One region of the Paenibacillus sp. cl141a genome, then DNA from elsewhere that is predicted to be linked to it. Evidence: riboswitches for the same ligand, from Rfam matches in the RefSeq annotation. Region 1 holds a riboswitch; each other region holds the start of a gene.
The links. Region 1 has a riboswitch for cyclic di-AMP ahead of BMX45_RS13970 (hypothetical protein). Riboswitches for the same ligand answer to the same signal wherever they lie in the genome.
Positions count from the first base shown of each region.

Region 2: another riboswitch for cyclic di-AMP. It lies ahead of BMX45_RS05380 (TrkH family potassium uptake protein); the one in region 1 lies ahead of BMX45_RS13970 (hypothetical protein).
Region 3: another riboswitch for cyclic di-AMP. It lies ahead of BMX45_RS11850 (APC family permease); the one in region 1 lies ahead of BMX45_RS13970 (hypothetical protein).
Region 4: another riboswitch for cyclic di-AMP. It lies ahead of ehuB (ectoine/hydroxyectoine ABC transporter substrate-binding protein EhuB); the one in region 1 lies ahead of BMX45_RS13970 (hypothetical protein).

Region 1 covers NZ_FNZO01000004.1:275,293-279,760, reverse strand. Annotated here, with positions in the region: gene BMX45_RS13980 (proline dehydrogenase family protein) at 1-873, shown strand, start outside; gene BMX45_RS13975 (hypothetical protein) at 1,023-1,487, opposite strand; cyclic di-AMP (ydaO/yuaA leader) riboswitch at 1,619-1,791, opposite strand; cyclic di-AMP (ydaO/yuaA leader) riboswitch at 2,338-2,506, shown strand; gene BMX45_RS13970 (hypothetical protein) at 2,637-3,047, shown strand; gene BMX45_RS32240 (potassium-transporting ATPase subunit F) at 3,200-3,274, shown strand; gene kdpA (potassium-transporting ATPase subunit KdpA) at 3,305-4,468, shown strand, end outside.
Region 2 covers NZ_FNZO01000002.1:64,135-68,602, reverse strand. Annotated here, with positions in the region: gene BMX45_RS05385 (potassium channel family protein) at 1-276, opposite strand, end outside; gene BMX45_RS05380 (TrkH family potassium uptake protein) at 293-1,633, opposite strand; cyclic di-AMP (ydaO/yuaA leader) riboswitch at 1,697-1,841, opposite strand; gene BMX45_RS05375 (CPBP family intramembrane glutamic endopeptidase) at 2,132-3,820, shown strand; gene uvrC (excinuclease ABC subunit UvrC) at 3,792-4,468, opposite strand, start outside.
Region 3 covers NZ_FNZO01000003.1:415,440-419,907, forward strand. Annotated here, with positions in the region: gene BMX45_RS11845 (formate/nitrite transporter family protein) at 1-313, shown strand, start outside; gene BMX45_RS11850 (APC family permease) at 451-2,277, opposite strand; cyclic di-AMP (ydaO/yuaA leader) riboswitch at 2,443-2,638, opposite strand; partial or broken gene BMX45_RS11855 (molybdopterin-dependent oxidoreductase) at 3,135-4,468, shown strand, end outside.
Region 4 covers NZ_FNZO01000013.1:168,803-173,270, reverse strand. Annotated here, with positions in the region: gene BMX45_RS26950 (flavin reductase family protein) at 1-330, shown strand, start outside; gene BMX45_RS26945 (SDR family NAD(P)-dependent oxidoreductase) at 513-1,256, shown strand; cyclic di-AMP (ydaO/yuaA leader) riboswitch at 1,625-1,771, shown strand; gene ehuB (ectoine/hydroxyectoine ABC transporter substrate-binding protein EhuB) at 2,160-2,981, shown strand; gene ehuC (ectoine/hydroxyectoine ABC transporter permease subunit EhuC) at 2,983-3,636, shown strand; gene ehuD (ectoine/hydroxyectoine ABC transporter permease subunit EhuD) at 3,640-4,302, shown strand; gene ehuA (ectoine/hydroxyectoine ABC transporter ATP-binding protein EhuA) at 4,315-4,468, shown strand, end outside.

The DNA of each region.
Region 1 (4,468 bases):
AATAAACTCGTGAAATGGCTGTCGATCAAGTACGGCCGGAAATTGGCTGGCCGATTCATTGCCGGCGATACCTTGGATGAGGCGCTGGACGAAATCGAGAGGCTGAACGCGAAGGGCATTCTCGTTACGTTGGATCATTTGGGGGAGGGCATTACGACGCTGGACGAAGCGGCCGGGTACCGAGAGGAATATTTGAAGCTGGTGGAAGGGATTGCGAAGCGCGAAGTGCAATCGAACGTATCCTTGAAACCGACACAGATGGGCATGGCCCTGGACCCCGAGAAGGCTTACGAAAACATCAGGTCAGTGGTAAGAAAGGCAAAAGAGTACCGGAACTTCGTTCGCCTGGACATGGAGGATTCGCCGTATACCCAGGCGACCATCGATATGACACTCCGCCTCCATAAGGAGGGGCTGACGAATGTGGGGACCGTGATGCAGGCCTACTTGTTCCGTACGGAGGAGGACGTGAAGAACCTGCTCAGGGCCGGCGTTAATCTGCGGCTGGTGAAGGGGGCGTACAAAGAACCGGGGACCATCGCCTTTCAGCAGAAGCGGGAGGTCATTGACAACTACAAGAAATTGATTAAAATGCATTTCGACCAAGGTTCCTACGTCGCGATTGCCTCGCATGATGACAACATCATCGACTGGGTGAAGGTATTTGCCGAACAGAGTTGCATAGACAAACAGGACTATGAATTTCAGATGCTGTATGGACTGCGGATGAACGATCAAGCAGCGCTTGCGCAGGACGGCTACCGTATCCGGTGTTATATGCCCTATGGAACGATGTGGTACCCGTATTTCACCCGGAGGCTGGCAGAGAAGCCGGCCAACCTGATGATGGTGCTCAAAAATATGTTCAAGTGAGCGGGATCCGATTGCAGAACCCCGTCAAAATGCCTGATAAAATAAGCGGCTTTTTGACGGGGTTCTTCATGGTTTCAAAAAACATCAGGCTGCTTAGAAGTGCCCAATCCAAAGGAAACGGGGATAGTAGCTCTCTGTAGCTGTTGCCCCTAGAAATGATAATACGCCTCCGAGCAATTCATAAGGAAAGAGCGCTCCAGTGGCAGTCCGCCTAACCGCTCTCGGGTGATGTGCCGATGCAGGTTGATCTCCAGATCGGCGAGGGCGGATACAGCAAGTTGCATCCGTGCGGGTCCCCACTGCTGCTGCTTTCGGGCATAGCGAATGGCCTCAGTCACGGACATGCCTCTCAGCCTTGAGAAGACGGATGCCCAGCGGACCAGGTCCGAAAATTCTCTCGTGCTTGGCAGGGCATATTCGACATATCCTGCCGCGTCTTTGCAGCTGACTTTGAACAAGCCGCAGTTCCAGCCTTGATCGCTCCAGGGGATAAAGCATTCGGCCGAGCCCCGATCGAAACGAAATATCTCCATATGGCCGATAGTCTCTTCACCTAATGCAGGCACTGCGGTTTCGATGACGGGTGTAAGCGCTGCCTCGATGAGTTTCGTCATGATATGATCTACGCTCCTTTATAAGCATGTTATATGCACGGCAAATAGGCCTGGTGAGCAGAGATGCTCTCCAGGCCTATTTATGGTTAGAGGCCCAATACCGGCGGCCGCTATGCCAAAGCTTGGATGGTATTCTCTCTCAACAACGCGCCTACGAGGTTAGCTGACGGATTCGGACTGAGAGCACCCTACCACTGGGCCCTTCGATCCTAGGCGCAGCGGATTCACCCCAGTCACCAATCGAAGACTGGTGACTTTGGTTCCCCCGTCTCCCGGTCTGTCGGGAGCTCGGCGTATAACGTGTTTCGAATAGATGGATGAATCATACGCCGGAGGAAACGAAAAGTAAATGACCGTATGGGACCAATAGATTCCGAAATGTGATGAAAACGGTAAAAGAAAACGCGTACAATCGGCCGTGTCATCTATTATCGTGGCAAAAACTCGGTATCTCGTTGGATTGCGATAAATAAGAGAAAACAAGAGAAATACATAGTATAGAGCAGTATTCGGAAGATAAAGACGAAATACTGCTTGGTTCCTGTTCGACATAACGCCAGATGTGTTTTTGCTCACATTTACATCCTGCAGGGCCGGACGTATGATACGAACTATGAATTGACGGTCATCAACGACCAAGGCATACGGACAGTCGTTCCACAAAGATCTAAAGGCAGTGTGAGAGCTACGCCGGGTTCTTTATATGGATCGAATCTTAGGAGAAGGCACCATGGGCCTTGCTGAGATTTGAAGGTAGAGGCGACTCTCACCGCGTGAACCTCCTGTTGCTGTGCTGTTATGCCCAGTCTGGATGACAAGTCAATGGCTAATAGAATAACATGCTACTCGTTTTTAATTTTCGCTGAGTCCTTGAATGGAAAAGGAACGGGGGAACCAGTCGGGAGATAAATCTGATCTCTCTGGGGTGAATCCTATAGACAAGATAACGGTCTATGGGTAGGGCGACTCTCACGCCCGAATCCGTCAGCTAACCTCGTAAGCGTATCGAGAGAGGCAACGATTGTCGTGGACTTGGGCTACGGTGTATTTCACCGTGTCCTGTTAAGAAGCCTGCGGGAAGAGTTCTTCTCTTTCCGCAGGCTTCTTTGTTGTTGCCTTCTCTTTCTGACCTTAGGAGGAGAAACGAAGATGGAGAAACCACAGGAATTCATCCTGGTATCCGCGCCGAACAAGGCCGGGGAGGAATTCGTCCGCCAGCTGATTCACAAACGTGTTCCGTTTGCGGCCATAGCCAACAACCGGGCTGAGCAGCAGAGGCTGCGAGAACTGGGCTGCAAACCCATCATTTTGATTGATACAAGAGACGAGCAGACCTGGATCATTCCCGAGTTTCCCGTCAGCAAGGTGTTTCTGTTCGAAAGCAGCTTGAATCTGTGCTGCCGCTATTTACGGATCTGCCGGACATGGACCTCGGAGTCGATTTACGTGATCACCCATTCCGGCAATCCGCGCTTGATATACAAAGGGCTGGGTGCCGATGTGGTGCTTCATACGAATCATCATCAGGTGTCCTTTCTGATGGCATCCGTAATGAGCTAAGCGTGTGGACTGACGCCACAAGAGTTAGGGGAGGTTACATTCATGCAGGATTTATATATGGTGCTCATTTTGGGAGGAACCTACGGACTGCTCATGCTGTTTATGTCCTGGTGCGGGCGCGTGGTTTCGGAACCGGAGGCTGATCAGCCGTGATGATCATGTTGATATTCACGATTTCTATTTTTCTCTATTTGATTTATGCGCTGATTCACCCTGAAAAATTCTAGGGAAACGGCTGAAGGAGGAAGGCATTCGTCATGGGCATTTTACAAATTGCCATCGTTATACTCGTTCTGGTGCTGCTGGTCAAGCCGCTGGGAACTTATCTATATCAGGTGTTTCGTTATGAAAGCAATGGAACGGACAGATGGTTCTCCTGGGCGGAGAAACCGATCTTTGCTCTGATCGGCTTGAAAGAACGCAAGGGGATGACATGGAAAGGATATACCGTCAGCTTTGTGTTAACGAATATCGTGCTGGTTGCGGCGGGCTACTTGATTCTGCGGCTGCAGAAGGTGCTGCCGTTGAACCCGAACGGCATTGGCCCTATGGAACCGACCGTGTCGTTCAATACGATTATCAGCTTTATGACCAATACGAATCTTCAGCATTACAGCGGCGAGTCGGGATTGTCTTATCTGGCCCAGATGGCCGTCATTACGATGATGATGTTTACGTCTGCAGCGACCGGGCTGTGCGTGGCGATTGCTTTTATCCGGGCGGTGACCAGCAAGGGCACGACCGTCGGCAACTTTTTTGAGGACTTCGTTAAGGCGCATACCCGGGTATTCATTCCGGCTGCTTTCATCATTGCGATGGTGCTGGTGGCGCTGCAGGTGCCGCAGACCCTGAAGCCTACGCTCAGCGTCACGACGCTGGAAGGAAGCGAGCAGCAAATAGCGGCGGGTCCGGTGGCTGCGCTCGAATCGATCAAGCATCTGGGCACCAATGGGGGCGGTTTTATGGGGGCCAACTCGGCGCATCCGTTCGAGAACCCGTCCCCGCTGACCAATGTGATCGAGATTCTGTCCATGTGGAGTCTGGGGGCGGCGCTTCCTTACACATTTGGTTTGTTCGCGAAGAGCCGCAAGCAGGGATGGATCATATTCTCGGTAATGATGACCTTGTTTATCGGCTTCCTGTCCTTGAACTATGCTGCGGAAACCAACGGCAACCCGGCATTAAACCAGCTGGGCATCGACGCCTCGCAAGGCAGCATGGAGGGCAAAGAGGTCCGGTTCGGGATCGCCCAATCCTCCCTGTTTACGACGGTGACAACCGCGGCCACGACCGGGTCGGTCAATAACATGCATGATACGCTCACGCCGCTCGGCGGGATTACGCCGCTGTCCCTGATGATGCTGAATTCCGTTTTTGGCGGAAAAGGCGTCGGGCTGATGAATATGCTCATGTACGCGATC
Region 2 (4,468 bases), on a different contig from region 1:
CAGCTCTTTCAACAGGATGGCGGAGAGGATGCTCATCTGAATGTCGTTCCCGATCGCAACGATCCCGCAGTCGAAGTTGCGGATGCCAAGTGATTTAAGCACTTCCTCATCCGTCGCGTCCGCCACCACCGTATGGGTCAGCAGCTCGCTCATGTCCTCGACGACCTCTTCGTTCCGGTCGATGCCGAGCACTTCATATCCCTGTTCCATCAACTCCAGCGCCAGACTGGCGCCAAATCGCCCCAAACCGATGATTGCAAATTGCTTTGGTTTCATGGCTCTCCTGTACCCCTTATCCAATTATCATTTTGCCTTCCGGATGACGATATAATTCTTTACCCTTTTTCGGCCCCAGTGCATAAGCAAGCGTCAAAGGTCCCAATCGACCCGCAAACATCGTAAGGCTGATCAGGATCTTGCCGAACACGGTCAAATCGGGCGTTAAGCCCATGGAGAGACCCACCGTACCGAAGGCGGATGTCGTTTCGAATAGAATCTCCAGGAAGTCCCCTTCCTCTGTCGTCGACAGAATCATCGAGACGGTAAGAACGAGCAGCAGGGCCAGCAAGGCAATGGTCAGTGCCTTCAGCACCCGCTCCTGGGCCAGGCGATAACGGAACATGACGATGTCTTCCCGCCCGCGCATCATCGCAATGACCGCGCCTACCATAATGGTAAAGGTCGTGGTTTTGATGCCGCCGCCGGTTGACCCTGGAGATGCTCCGATAAACATCAGAATAACGATAAAAAATTGCGTTGCCTGTCTGAGCCCCGTAATATCTATAGTATTCGCTCCCGCCGTACGCGGCGTTACGGATTGGAATAACGCGCCGAAGAATTTCCCGCCCCAGTTTAGGGAACCCAGCGTTCTCGGATTGGTAAATTCAAATATGAGAATGACGATAAATCCGACCGCAAGCAAGGCAGCCGTCATCGTGAGCACCACCTTGGAGTGCAGGGAGAGCCTCCGCTGTTTTCGGTAATCGATCAGATCGGACAGCACAATAAATCCAATGCCCCCGGAAACAATCAAGAACATCACGACGAAGTTGACTACCGGATCGTATACATACCCGGTCAAACTCCGAAAATCGCCAAACAAATCGAAGCCGGCATTGTTAAACATCGTCACCGCATGAAAAACACCGTAATATATCGCCCGGCCCAGCGGCATATCAAACGCCCAACGAACCGATAAAAGGACTGCGCCGCAGGCCTCGATGACAAGCGAGTACAGCAATACTCTGCGTATCAGCCTTACGATGCCTTCCATCGAGGACTGATTCATCGCTTCCTGCAAGATTAGACGGTCTTTGAGCGATATGCGCCTCTTCAGAACCAAGGCGAATAAAGTAGCCATCGTCATGAATCCGAGCCCGCCCATCTGAATCAGCAGCATGATCACGACTTCTCCGAAGGAACTGAATGTCGTTCCTGTATCCACCACGACCAGGCCCGTTACGCACGTTGCCGAGGTCGAAGTGAACAAGGCATCAATAAATGCAAGCGGTTCGCCCGTCGTCGTCGAGATTGGCAGCATTAACAGCCCGGTCCCGATGAAGATGATGGCCGCAAAACCAAGCACGAGAATTTGAGGCGGAGACAATGTAAGCCAGTGCAATTTAGCGTTCAATCGGACACCTTCTTTAAAAAAATCAACGAAAAAAGACACTGGAAAACGCAGTGCCTTTCGGTCTGGTTCCTGTGCAACAGCCTACGAGGTTAGCTGACGGATTCGGGCATTTCCACAGGTCGCCCTATTCATTATTCCGGGAATAATGAAATTCACCCCAATTACATGGTTCCCCCATTTTCATTACGAAATTCGGCTGGAATATTCGGTTCCTTCAAGCATGATGTGATTATAACTCAATCCGGTACGTAACCCAATGCCGTTTTTCGCCCGAAATATCTTTAAAAGAGCGCGAATTGGGCATATTCAAGAATACAAGCGTAGGGTTCTCTAACGTTTTCGAAACCTTTCATTCATTTTCATCGATTTATTTCAATATTCCGATAATTGGGATAAGCTGCTTATGGCTTTCATACTATGTTATATTGACTCTATGCGTTCTTAATCAGACATATCGAATACCAGTGGGAGTATCAACTTTCTTAGAGGAGGAGTTTCATGAATCGTGCAAGAGAGCCCTTGAAGCTGAAGCCCAATCTGAAGCAGCTCATCGCGCCTGCCGCAGTCGGCCTGATTCTGTTCCTATTATTTCAGGTATTTCCGTGGGCGAATCCGGACGATACCGAGATGGCCTCGCCGGATATTATTTCCAAGGAGCAGGCTCGGCAGGCAGCTTCAAGGTTTGCTCAGGAGCATCTGCAGTTTGCGGCTGCGGACACGGACGAAGCCTTGGTTACATATCAATCCAAATCGGAACTTTACGGATATCTGGCGAAGGAGAAGAGGCTTTCGGAATATAACAAAACCTATGAAGCCAAATATCCCTATGACGTATACCGCGTTCGCTTCAGCGAGCCTGGAGGCGATGCCCTCAATGTGGACGTGCACATGCAGAATTCGGGGGTCGTCGGATTCTCGTATGATTATGCCCGCTCCAGCTATGACCGGATCGAGCTGAACAAGGGCGAGATTCAGAAGCAGATGCTGCTCGTCGTTGAGGACGGCATGACATTGGCCGAGAAGCAGGCGCTGGCCGAGCCATGGCTTCAGCGGGCGGGTTATGACCTGTCGAATCTGGAGCTGGTTACGAAGGAAGGGGAGCCCCGTCTCCAATATGTGGACCCTGAATCCAGGATCGGGGACTCCAGGCTGGAGCACCGCTTCACCTTCGAGCAGGGGAAATTGCGCTCTTACGAGCCCTCCTTCTCGGTCCCGGCCGCCCACTCCGCTTATGTCAACAAGCAGACGCAGGATGCCACGCTGCTGACGCTCGCAGGGTACGGACTGTTCACCCTTATCCTGGGCATTCTTGCAATTGTGTACAGCGTGAAGACCAGAGCCTACACCTCGTTTAAGCGCGGCCTGTTCTTATCGGCGCTGCTGTTCGTCATTCAGATGCTGAATACGTACAATCTGATTCCCGTTTTCAAATCCGAAGGCATGTCGCAAACCGGCGTGCTCGGGATGATGATTTTCTATGCCGTCTATTCGCTCGTTTTCTCCGCCCTGCTCTATTTCTCCCTTGTCGGCGGCAGCGGGCTATGGCATAAAGAAGACGGGCTCAATCCATGGCCGCGCGCCAAAGAACCCGGATACGGGCATTACGTGCTGGATAGCATGAAGCTAGGGTATATGTGGGCCTTCATCCTGCTTGGCGTCCAATCCGTCATCTTTATCGGTCTTAGTCTGACCCTGAATACATGGTCCACCACGGATGCGACGCAATCGCCTTACAATATGCTGTATCCTTGGCTGTTTCCATTGATGGCCTGGCTGGCCGGCATATCCGAGGAGGCCGTGTACCGGCTGTTCGGCATCAAGATGGTGAAAAAGATCGTTCGCAATACCTTTGTCGCAAGCTTGATCACCTCACTCATCTGGGCGCTGGGACATACGCTCTATCCGATATACCCCGTGATCTCCCGGCCGATTGAGCTGGTCATCATCGGTTTGCTGTTCAGCTACATCTTCTTGAAATACGGGTATTTAGCGGCCATGTTCTCCCATGTCATCTTCAACAGCATCCTGATGGGCATCAGCCTGATCATGCTCAAGGATGCAGCCAACCTGCTGACTGGCGTTTTTTACATGGTGCTTCCGGCGATTGTCGCCTTTGCGATTTACCGTTTCAACCCGACAAAAAAAGAGAAGCCGTATGTCACGACTCCTCCTCACGAAGTGCATTAAGAATATCCGTTGCTAATTTTTCACCGATTGAAAGGGGCTTGAAGTCTTCGACTGAAGCCTCTTTTATTTTTTTGACCGAGCCAAAATGCTTCAGCAGCATTTTGCGGCGCTTCTCCCCGATGCCCGGGATCGAATCCAGCTTGGACGTCACCATTGACTTCCCGCGCTGCTCGCGGTGGAAGGAAATCGCGAAACGGTGAACCTCATCCTGAATGCGCTGGAGCAAATAGAACTCCTGGCTGTCCCGAGGCAGCGACACCGGCTCCGGCGGGTCTCCGACCATCAGCTGCGCCGTTTTATGCTTGGCATCCTTCACAAGCCCGCAGACCGGGACGAACAGCCCCAGTTCATTCTCCAGCACGTCGACGGCTGCTGAGATCTGTCCCTTCCCCCCATCGACGACAATGAGGTCCGGAAGCGGCAGGTTCTCCTTCAATACACGCTCATACCGCCGCCGGATCACTTCACGCATCGTATCGTAATCGTCCGGCCCCTGCACGGTACGGATCTTATATTTGCGATATTCCTTCTTATCCGGTTTTCCGTTGGTGAATACCACCATGGCCGATACCGGGTTTGCGCCTTGAATGTTCGAGTTATCAAACGCCTCGATCCGGTCCAGCGACTGAAGGCCGATCACCTCGCCCA
Region 3 (4,468 bases), on a different contig from region 1:
CGGGAAAATTCTTGGGATCTGGTTTCCGACCATGGCGTTTGTCGCCATCGGATTTCAGCACGTGGTGGCTAACATGTTTCTCATCCCGGCCGCGATTTTTGAAGGCTATTACAGCTGGGGCGCGTATCTGATGAACTTCATTCCGGTATGGCTGGGCAATTTCGTTGGCGGCGCGTTATTTGTGGGGGCGACATACGGAACCGTGTATTTAAAGAAGGAGAAACAGGCCGCAGCCGCTCCGCGCGGCGAGCAGACGCCTGTGCCATCGGCCGGCGTCCCTCAACAGGTTCATTCGGCGCAGAACGTTTCCTGATGCCGGAAGCCTGGCGAGCTTTTGGTTTAAAGAAAAAGCTGCGTTCAACCGTCCTTGATGAAAGGCATCGGTTGATCGCAGCTTTTTTGTCGTGATGGGCGAGGCTGCCGTAATGAATCAGGCAGGGAACAAGCCCGCTATTTTTTTAAGTGGTAGGGAACCGTCGTAATGATCACGTCTCTCCGATACAGGAGATGTGCCCGGATGAGCAGGCTGGATTGATTGTGCAGGAAATTATGCCAGCCCTTCTTGGGAATGAACTGCGGAATGACGACGGTAACCTGATAGTCGGATTCGCTTGCCTTGCGCTGCACGGTATCGATGAATTTCGTCAGCGGCTGAATGATGCTCCGATAAGGCGAGTGCAGCGTCACCAGCCGGATGTCCGGCTGCCACTTTTTCCATTTTTCCTGGAAGGCGACTTCCTCCTCCCGCTCGAACGGCACGTACACTGCGATGATTTGGCCCGCTCCCAGCGATTTGGCGTAATTCAGCGAGTTCTCCACCACATGCGTGATTCCTGCCACAGGCAGGATGATGACATTCCCCTCAATCGGCTTAACCGGCTCGCAGGTCGTAATCCGGAGCTGGTCCGCTACCGCCTCGTAATGCTTGCGGATCCGGGTGAAAATCCAGATGATCAGCGGCAGGAATATCAGGACGGTCCACACCTGGGCGAATTTCGTAAAGAAAAAGATCATGGTCACGATAAAGCTGATGCATGCGCCGGTGGTGTTAATGATCAGCTTGACGATCCAGCCTTCGGGCTTTTCGCGGATCCATTTCACCATCATCCCCGTCTGGGAGAGGGTAAACGGGATAAACACGCCGACGGCATACAGCGGAATCAGATGCTCGGTTTTGCCTTCGAAAGCCAGCAGCAGCAGAATGGAGAAAAATCCAAGAATAATGATTCCGTTTGAATATCCCAGACGGTCGCCGCGGACGGTGAACATTCTAGGAATGAACTTATCCTTCGCCAGATTGACGGCCAACAGGGGAAAAGCGGAATACCCGGTGTTGGCGGCGAGGATCAGAATTAAGGCCGTTGTCCCTTGTATGAAGTAATAAAGCGCATTTCGCCCGAAGGTATGCTCGGCAATTTGGGAAACGACCGTGACTTGTTCGCTGGGACTGACCCCATAGTAATAAGCCAGGAAGACGATGCCCGAAAATAACAGGGCCAGCAGCGATCCCATCGCCACCAAGGTTTTGGCCGCGTTATTCGGGGCCGGGTCTTTGAAATTCGGAATGGCGTTGGAAATCGCCTCCACGCCGGTCAGGGCGGAGCTGCCCGAGGCAAATGCGCGCAGGAGCAGGAACAAGCTCAGCCCGGCTACGGGCGTGCCGATCGGCGTGTGAAGGTCCGGAGATGCATGGCCTGTGGCAATATTGAATATCCCCACCCCGATCAGGATGAATAACGCAAGGACGAACAGGTAAACCGGATAAGCCAATATGGAGGCCGACTCCGTGACCCCTCTTAAATTCAATACGGTCAAGCATAGAACGAACACGATGGAGATCGGCAGATTATAGGCGTGCAATTCCGGAAAAGCCGACGTGATCGCATCCGTCCCGGCCGACACGCTGACCGCAACCGTCAGGATATAGTCCACGAGCAAGGAACCGCCGGCCACCAGCCCCGGGTACATGCCCAAATTCCGTTTGGACACGACATATGCGCCGCCGCCGTGCGGATAGGAGAAAATAATTTGTCTGTACGACAGGATAAGTGCCAGCAATAAGACCAGGACGCCGACGGCAATCGGTATGGAATACCAATAGGCAGCTGCTCCGACGGTCATCAACACAATGAGGATTTGTTCCGGGCCATAAGCCACGGACGATAACGCATCGGATGATAGGATGGCCAGGGCCTTGGTTTTATTCAGCTTTTGTTCGCCTAATTCCGTTGATTTAAGCGGTCTTCCGATGAGGAAGCGCTTGATTGAGGATAACATGGTTGTTTTCACCGCCGCTTAAGATTAAGTTCATGGTAGAAGCTTACTGAACGGACTTCTATCGGTGTTTTTTATGAGCTGGACATAGGAACGGTCGCCATTCCTATGCTGATTTTTGGCAAACAAAAAACACAGGTTAGAACCCTGTGTTTGATCACAAGTTCACAACCCTCCCGATCAACGCTGACGAGGTTAGCTGTCGGATTCGGGCGGTGAGAGTCGCCCTACCTGACTCCATCGCGGCGTACGTACGCGAATGAATCAGGATTCACCCCATAGTATGGATGAAGGATCCTATAGGTATCCCTCCATACGGTTGGTTCCCCCGCTTTCCATCATGGAAATTAAGCGAATGTCATGTGAATATGAAGAATGTTTTCGAAGCTGAATAGTATATTACGCCTGCTCCAATCGTTTGTAAAACATCCTTCAACGATCATTCGAACAGAATTATTTATAAAAAATGACAGATAAGCGCTTACATAACGACCTGGCTTTGACAGGCTTTTTATTTTGCATGTTTTCTGCGAAAATCACGAGTTTCTATAATATGGAGGTTTAGGTGTGGGGACATCGGTCACTGGGAGGATGCCATATAAACAAATTCGCCATGCCGGTCTCGGGGGAGGAGACACTGGCATGGCGAATTTTTTTGGGAGTGGTCCATGATTCGGCAAGGAAGAGAAAGGGTCTGGGTTCCTCTTCTTTGCTCTTGATAGGAATATACCCTGGGGGAAGAAAAGTGAATCACCTGATTAGAAAAAAATGTATGACTTTACTGGAACCCCGATTTTCTTTTAAGATAAAGGGATATGATGCAGCCGAGCAAAAGGGGGAATTACGAAATGACTCAAGCGATGATTCATCAGGAAAACGGCGTATTTCCGGCGGTATGTCCGTTGGATTGTCCCGATACATGCGGCCTGCTGCTGCATAAAGAGAACGGAAAAATCGTCAAGGTGACCGGTAATCCGGAGCATCCGATTACGCAGGGAGCCATCTGCAATAAAGTCCGTAATATGGCACACCGGGTGTACCATCCGGAACGCGTGCTCTATCCGCTGCGAAGGGTAGGTCCCAAGGGAGAGGGCGCCTTCGAGCGGATCAGCTGGGACGAAGCCATTCAGGAGATTGCGGGACGCTATAAGGACTTGATCGAGGAATACGGTTCCGAGAGCATCCTGCCTTACAGCTTCTACGGCAATATGGGGATATTGAGCGTCGACGGCATGGACCGCAGATTCTTCAACAGGCTGGGTGCCAGCCGCCTGAAGCAGTCGATCTGCAATTCCGCGGGCAATGAGGGCTGGAAATCGGTGATGGGGTTTAATGGGGGAACCGTTCCGGAGGACACCGTACGAGCCGACGTCATCCTCGTCTGGGGCGGCAACATCGTCAGCACCAATATGCACCAGATGGTGATTGCAGAGAAAGCGCGCAAAGCCGGTGCCAAGGTCGTTGTGATCGATGTCCACAAGAATCAGACGGGGCAATGGGCCGACTGGTTCATTCCGCTGTATCCAGGCACGGATGCGGCGCTGGCCGTCGGCCTCATGCACATCATGTTCCGCGACGGCATGGTGAATGAAGAATTCCTCCGGAAGTATACGATTGGCCATGAAGCCTTGCGCGAGCACGTCAAAGAATACACGCCGGAGTACGTTTCTTCCATTACCGGCATCTCGATCGAGGATATCGAGAAATTGGCCGAACTCTACGGCGGGCCGATACCTCCTACATCCATATCGGCAACGGTCTTCAGCATCACGACAACGGCGGCTTGACGGTGCGCAGCATTGCCGCGCTTCCCGCTTTGACCGGACAATGGCTGAAGCGGGGCGGAGGGGCCGCCAAGTCGAACGGCGGATACAACAGCATGGATAGCGACGCGCTTGAGCGTCCCGATCTCCGGCCGAATCCCGAAGCGCGCACGATTAACATGAACCGGATCGGCGAAGCGCTTGCCATGACCGAACAGCCGATTAAGTCGCTCTTCGTTTATTGCAGCAATCCGCTGGTTGTGGCTCCCGATACGGAGCGGGTCAGGGAAGGGTTTGCACGGGAAGACCTGTTTACGGTTGTGCATGACCTGTTTATGACGGATACGGCTAAGTATGCCGATATCGTGCTCCCGGCAACCTCTTCGTTCGAGAATACGGACCTGTACGCTTCCTACTGGCATCAGTACGTT
Region 4 (4,468 bases), on a different contig from region 1:
AACGAAACGGCGGCGAACCTGCCTCCGGACGAAAGTGAGCTTGACCGAACCCGTTTAACCCCGGTCGTTAGTGACGTTGTTAAGGTTCCCGGCGTTCTGGAATCCAAGATCCGCATGGAATGCGTGCTGGAGCAGGTCGTCACGTTGGATGGCGCGGATCAGCTGCCTGCCGCTGATCTATTGATTGCCCGCGTCGTCCGATTTCACGTGTCCGAGGAGCTCTACGAGCATGGCCGGATCGACGCATCGAAGTTGAAACCTGTGAGCCGCATGGCAGGAAATATCTATTCGACCCTGGGAGAGATGTTTACGATGGAGCGGCCGGTCTGATAGGGCTTGAGCTTGAATAGGGTTATTGCTTAGCGACTATTTTTAGCGAACATTCTTTTTCGTCGATAGGTTGCTGGTCATTCAGTAGGAAACGGGGGATTGGAATATCATGGTCGGTATTTGCCCATTCTACATGAATGGATAGCCGGTTGATGAATTTACAACATAGGAGTGATCAACGCATGAAATTTGATTCCAAGGTTGTCATTGTGACGGGGGGCGCCAGCGGGATTGGCGAAGCGGCAGTCAGACTTTTTGCAAAAGAGGGAGCCAAGGTCGTTATCGCGGATTATTCCGACCAGGGCCAAGCGGTTTCCGACGAATTGAGAGGAGTCGGCTTCGAAGCGCTGTTCGTCAAAACGGATGTAACCCAAGAGCAGGAAGTCGCAAAAATGGTGGATCAGACGGTGCAGCATTTTGGCCGTGTCGATGTATTGTTCGCCAATGCAGGCATTGCCCATGATGCTCCTGCCGATCAGTTAACGATGGATAACTGGCAGAGAACGATTGATATTAATCTGACAGGGGTCTTCCTGTGCGATAAGTATGTTATTCAGCAAATGCTGTCCCAAGGAACCGGAGGGGCAATCGTAAACTGCGGCTCGATCCATAGCCATGTCGGAAAAGCAGGGGTAACCGCCTATGCTTCGGCTAAGGGAGGCGTCAAGCTGTTAACCCAGTCGCTCAGCGCAGACTATGCCTCCAAAGGAATCCGAATCAATGCCGTGTGTCCGGGATATATCGATACGCCGCTGATCAAGGGAAGAACGGAAGCGATCACGCAGCACCTGGTCGGCCTTCATCCGATGGGCCGTTTGGGACAGCCGGAAGAAGTGGCCAAAGCGGTGTTGTTCCTTGCCAGTGAAGATGCCTCCTTCATTACGGGCACGAGCCTGCTGGTGGATGGCGGCTATACCGCAGTATGATGAGAAAAGCCCTGATGCTAAGCATCGAGGCTTTTTTTCAAGTCATTCCAGGCGTTGTTATCAGACTTATTTATGGAGTGTTTCAAAATTTTTTTTCGGTCCCGTATTTCATACGGGCAGACTGCCTAATCCGGGGCTCTTTCATGACATAAAACATATATGGCATGAACGATTTCCGCATGACCCGTCAAATGCCTGCTATATAGCGGAAAATGGAGCATGGATTCCATGACCAATCCGGTGTATGGACAGCCTTAAACAAGGTGTTCAAAAGGCTCGATATCCTCGTTGAAAAAACGGTATTTTTACTTCTGAATTTCCAGAAAAAGCGGTTAAAGGGGTTTGACTTTTCCTGTGCTTCCCTTTATCATGAACACACGCTTAGTTTCCGGCATACATATTCCGGAAAGCGGGGGAACCAGTTTCACCAGGGGCGAGTCACTTGGAATTCACGAGTGTAGGGTACCATCTTACCCGAGTCCGTCAGCTAACCTCGTCAGCAGTGGATGGGTCTTGCATACATAATGGATGTTCATACAAAAGGCCCTTTATTCTCTATAGGGGCCTTTTCTCTATTTTTTGACCCCCTGCTGGCGGAGCTATGTCTAGATCCCCTGTTTGGTGGTCTTTTTGCATTCAATTACAGAGGAGGGGCAACGTCTGCAAATGTGGAACGAATTGAATCGATCAGACGGCATGGGGGCAAAGCGTGCAAGGAAGCCGATGAATCATCTTCCCTGAAGCCTCGTCCCATGCACAGGTATCTGAATGTCTAAATATCCAAGTTAACACATGTGCTAACACGGATAAATTCGTCATGCCGTTTTTTTTAAGAAATTGAAAAGCTATTACGAAAGGTTGTGGAAGGTTTTGAAGAAAGTGGTTGTGCTGGTGTTGTCCGTGATGATGGTGGTATTGCTCGCGGCTTGCGGCGACAAAGGAAGTACGCTGGATCGAGCCATCGAGCAGGGATATATCACCGTAGGGTTTGCGAACGAGAAGCCGTATGCCTACAAAGAAGCCAATGGGGAGCTCACGGGCGAGGCGGTTGAGATTGCCCGCGTTATTCTGGAGCGTCTTGGCATCAAGGAGATGAGAGGGGAGCTAACGGAATTCGGTTCGCTGGTCGCCGGATTGCAGGCCGATCGGTTTGATCTGATCACGGCAGGCATGTTCATAAATCCGGACCGATGCTCTGCCGTCCTGTTCGCGAATCCGGAGTACAGCATCGGGGAAGCCCTTGCGGTAAAGCAAGGGAATCCGATGGAACTCGGAAGCTATGAGGACATTGCCAAGAATGAGCAGGCCAAGGTGGCCGTCATGACCGGCGCGGTCGAAATCGGCTACATGGAGAAGTCGGGCATTCCTGCGGACCGGATCGTACAGGTCCCTGACCAGGCTTCGGCGATCAGCGCCCTCCAGGCCGATCGGGTGCAGGCGATTACCATGACGGGGCCGTCCCTGCAGGCGATGCTGGATTCAGCCAGCGACGACAGCATCGAACGCGTGGATGATTTCGAGCAGCCGGTCATCGACGGCGAAAGCGTTCGCGGTTACGGGGCTACGGCTTTCCGCCAAGCGGATACCGAGTTCCAGGAGGCTTATAATGCAGAGCTTGAAAAGATGAAGGAGTCGGGCGAGCTGCTGGAAATTTTGCAAGCGTTCGGGTTTACGGAAGAAGAGCTCCCGGGTGAGATGACAGCCGCTGCGCTCTGCGGGGAATAGCATGCCGAATTCTTGGATCGATTTTCTTCCAACGCTGCTCAAAGGAGCAGAGATCACGATGATCGTCGCGTTCTTTTCAGCCATCCTGGCCATCGCGATGTCCTTTGCAGCCGGATTGTGCCGGCTGTCGAAGCTGTGGATCGTCCGCACGGCGACGGCCGTGTACGTCGAAATCTTTCGGGGAACCTCCTTGCTGGTGCAGCTCTTCTGGTTGTATTTTGCCCTTCCGTTCATCGGCATCGAGCTTCCGAAAATGCTGGCGGCGATTCTCGCGATCGGACTTAACTTCGGCGCGTACGGCTCCGAGATTGTTCGCAGCGCGGTGCTGGCCGTTCCGAAAGGACAGTGGGAAGCTGCCGTGGCGCTTAACATGAAGCCTTGGCAGAGGCTGTGGAACGTTATACTGCCCCAAGCGTCCCTGCGAATGCTTCCCCCGTTCGGGAATCAGCTTGTGGAACTCATCAAATCCACCTCGCTCGTTTATTTCATCACGATGGCGGATTTAACGTATCAGGCGATGGTGCTCCGCAACAATTACATCTCCTGGACGACTGAGATTCTGGTGCTTCTGCTCCTCATGTATTTTGTCATCGCCACGCTCGTCTCGATGGCGGTTCGACTGCTGGAGCGCAAACTGACCGCGGGGAGGCTGTAGCGGATGTGGGATTGGAAATATGTGTTTGAAATACTGCCGCAGCTTCTGAGTGCATTAAAAATGACGGTATGGGTCACGCTCTGTGCTTTTGTGGTGGCATTGATTATCGGACTGCTGCTTGCCTTTGCCGCGCGGAGTACATTTAAGCCCTTGTCGCTCATCACCAAAGGAATCATAGAATTTATTCGCAATACCCCCTTGCTGGTACAGGTGTTCTTTCTGTATTACAGCTTGCCGCTGCTGACGGGCATTTCGATTCCGGCCTTCTATGCGGGAGTCATCGGCCTGGGGCTGCATTACAGCACGTATCTGTCGGAGGTATACCGTTCCGGCATTGAAGGGGTGCCGAAAGGACAGTGGGAAGCCGCAACCGCACTGAACTACACGAAATCCCAGACCTGGCGGAGCATTATACTGCCGCAAGCGGTGCCGCCGATCATTCCGGTGCTGGGCAATTATTTGATTGTCATGTTTAAGGAAACGCCGATTCTATGCGCCATTACGCTGGTTGAGATGATGCTGACGGCCAAAAATATCGTGTCGCAATCATTTCGCGCTTTCGAACCGTACACGCTGGTCGGGATTCTGTTCCTGATCATCAGTTATATTGCGTCGTTGCTGGTGCAAAGGCTGGAGAAGCGTTTGAATTTGCAGCGTGGAAAATAAGGAGGGACTCTATTGAATGCCGTTGTAATCGATGAGCAGGCTGAAGAGGCGAAGAAGCCGGAGCGGGAAAGAAATCCCGTTACGGGCTCTCAGCCGATCGTAAAATATGCGGGCGTGACCAAGTCGTTTGGCGACCTGCAGGTGCTGAAGGGCATCGATCTGGAGA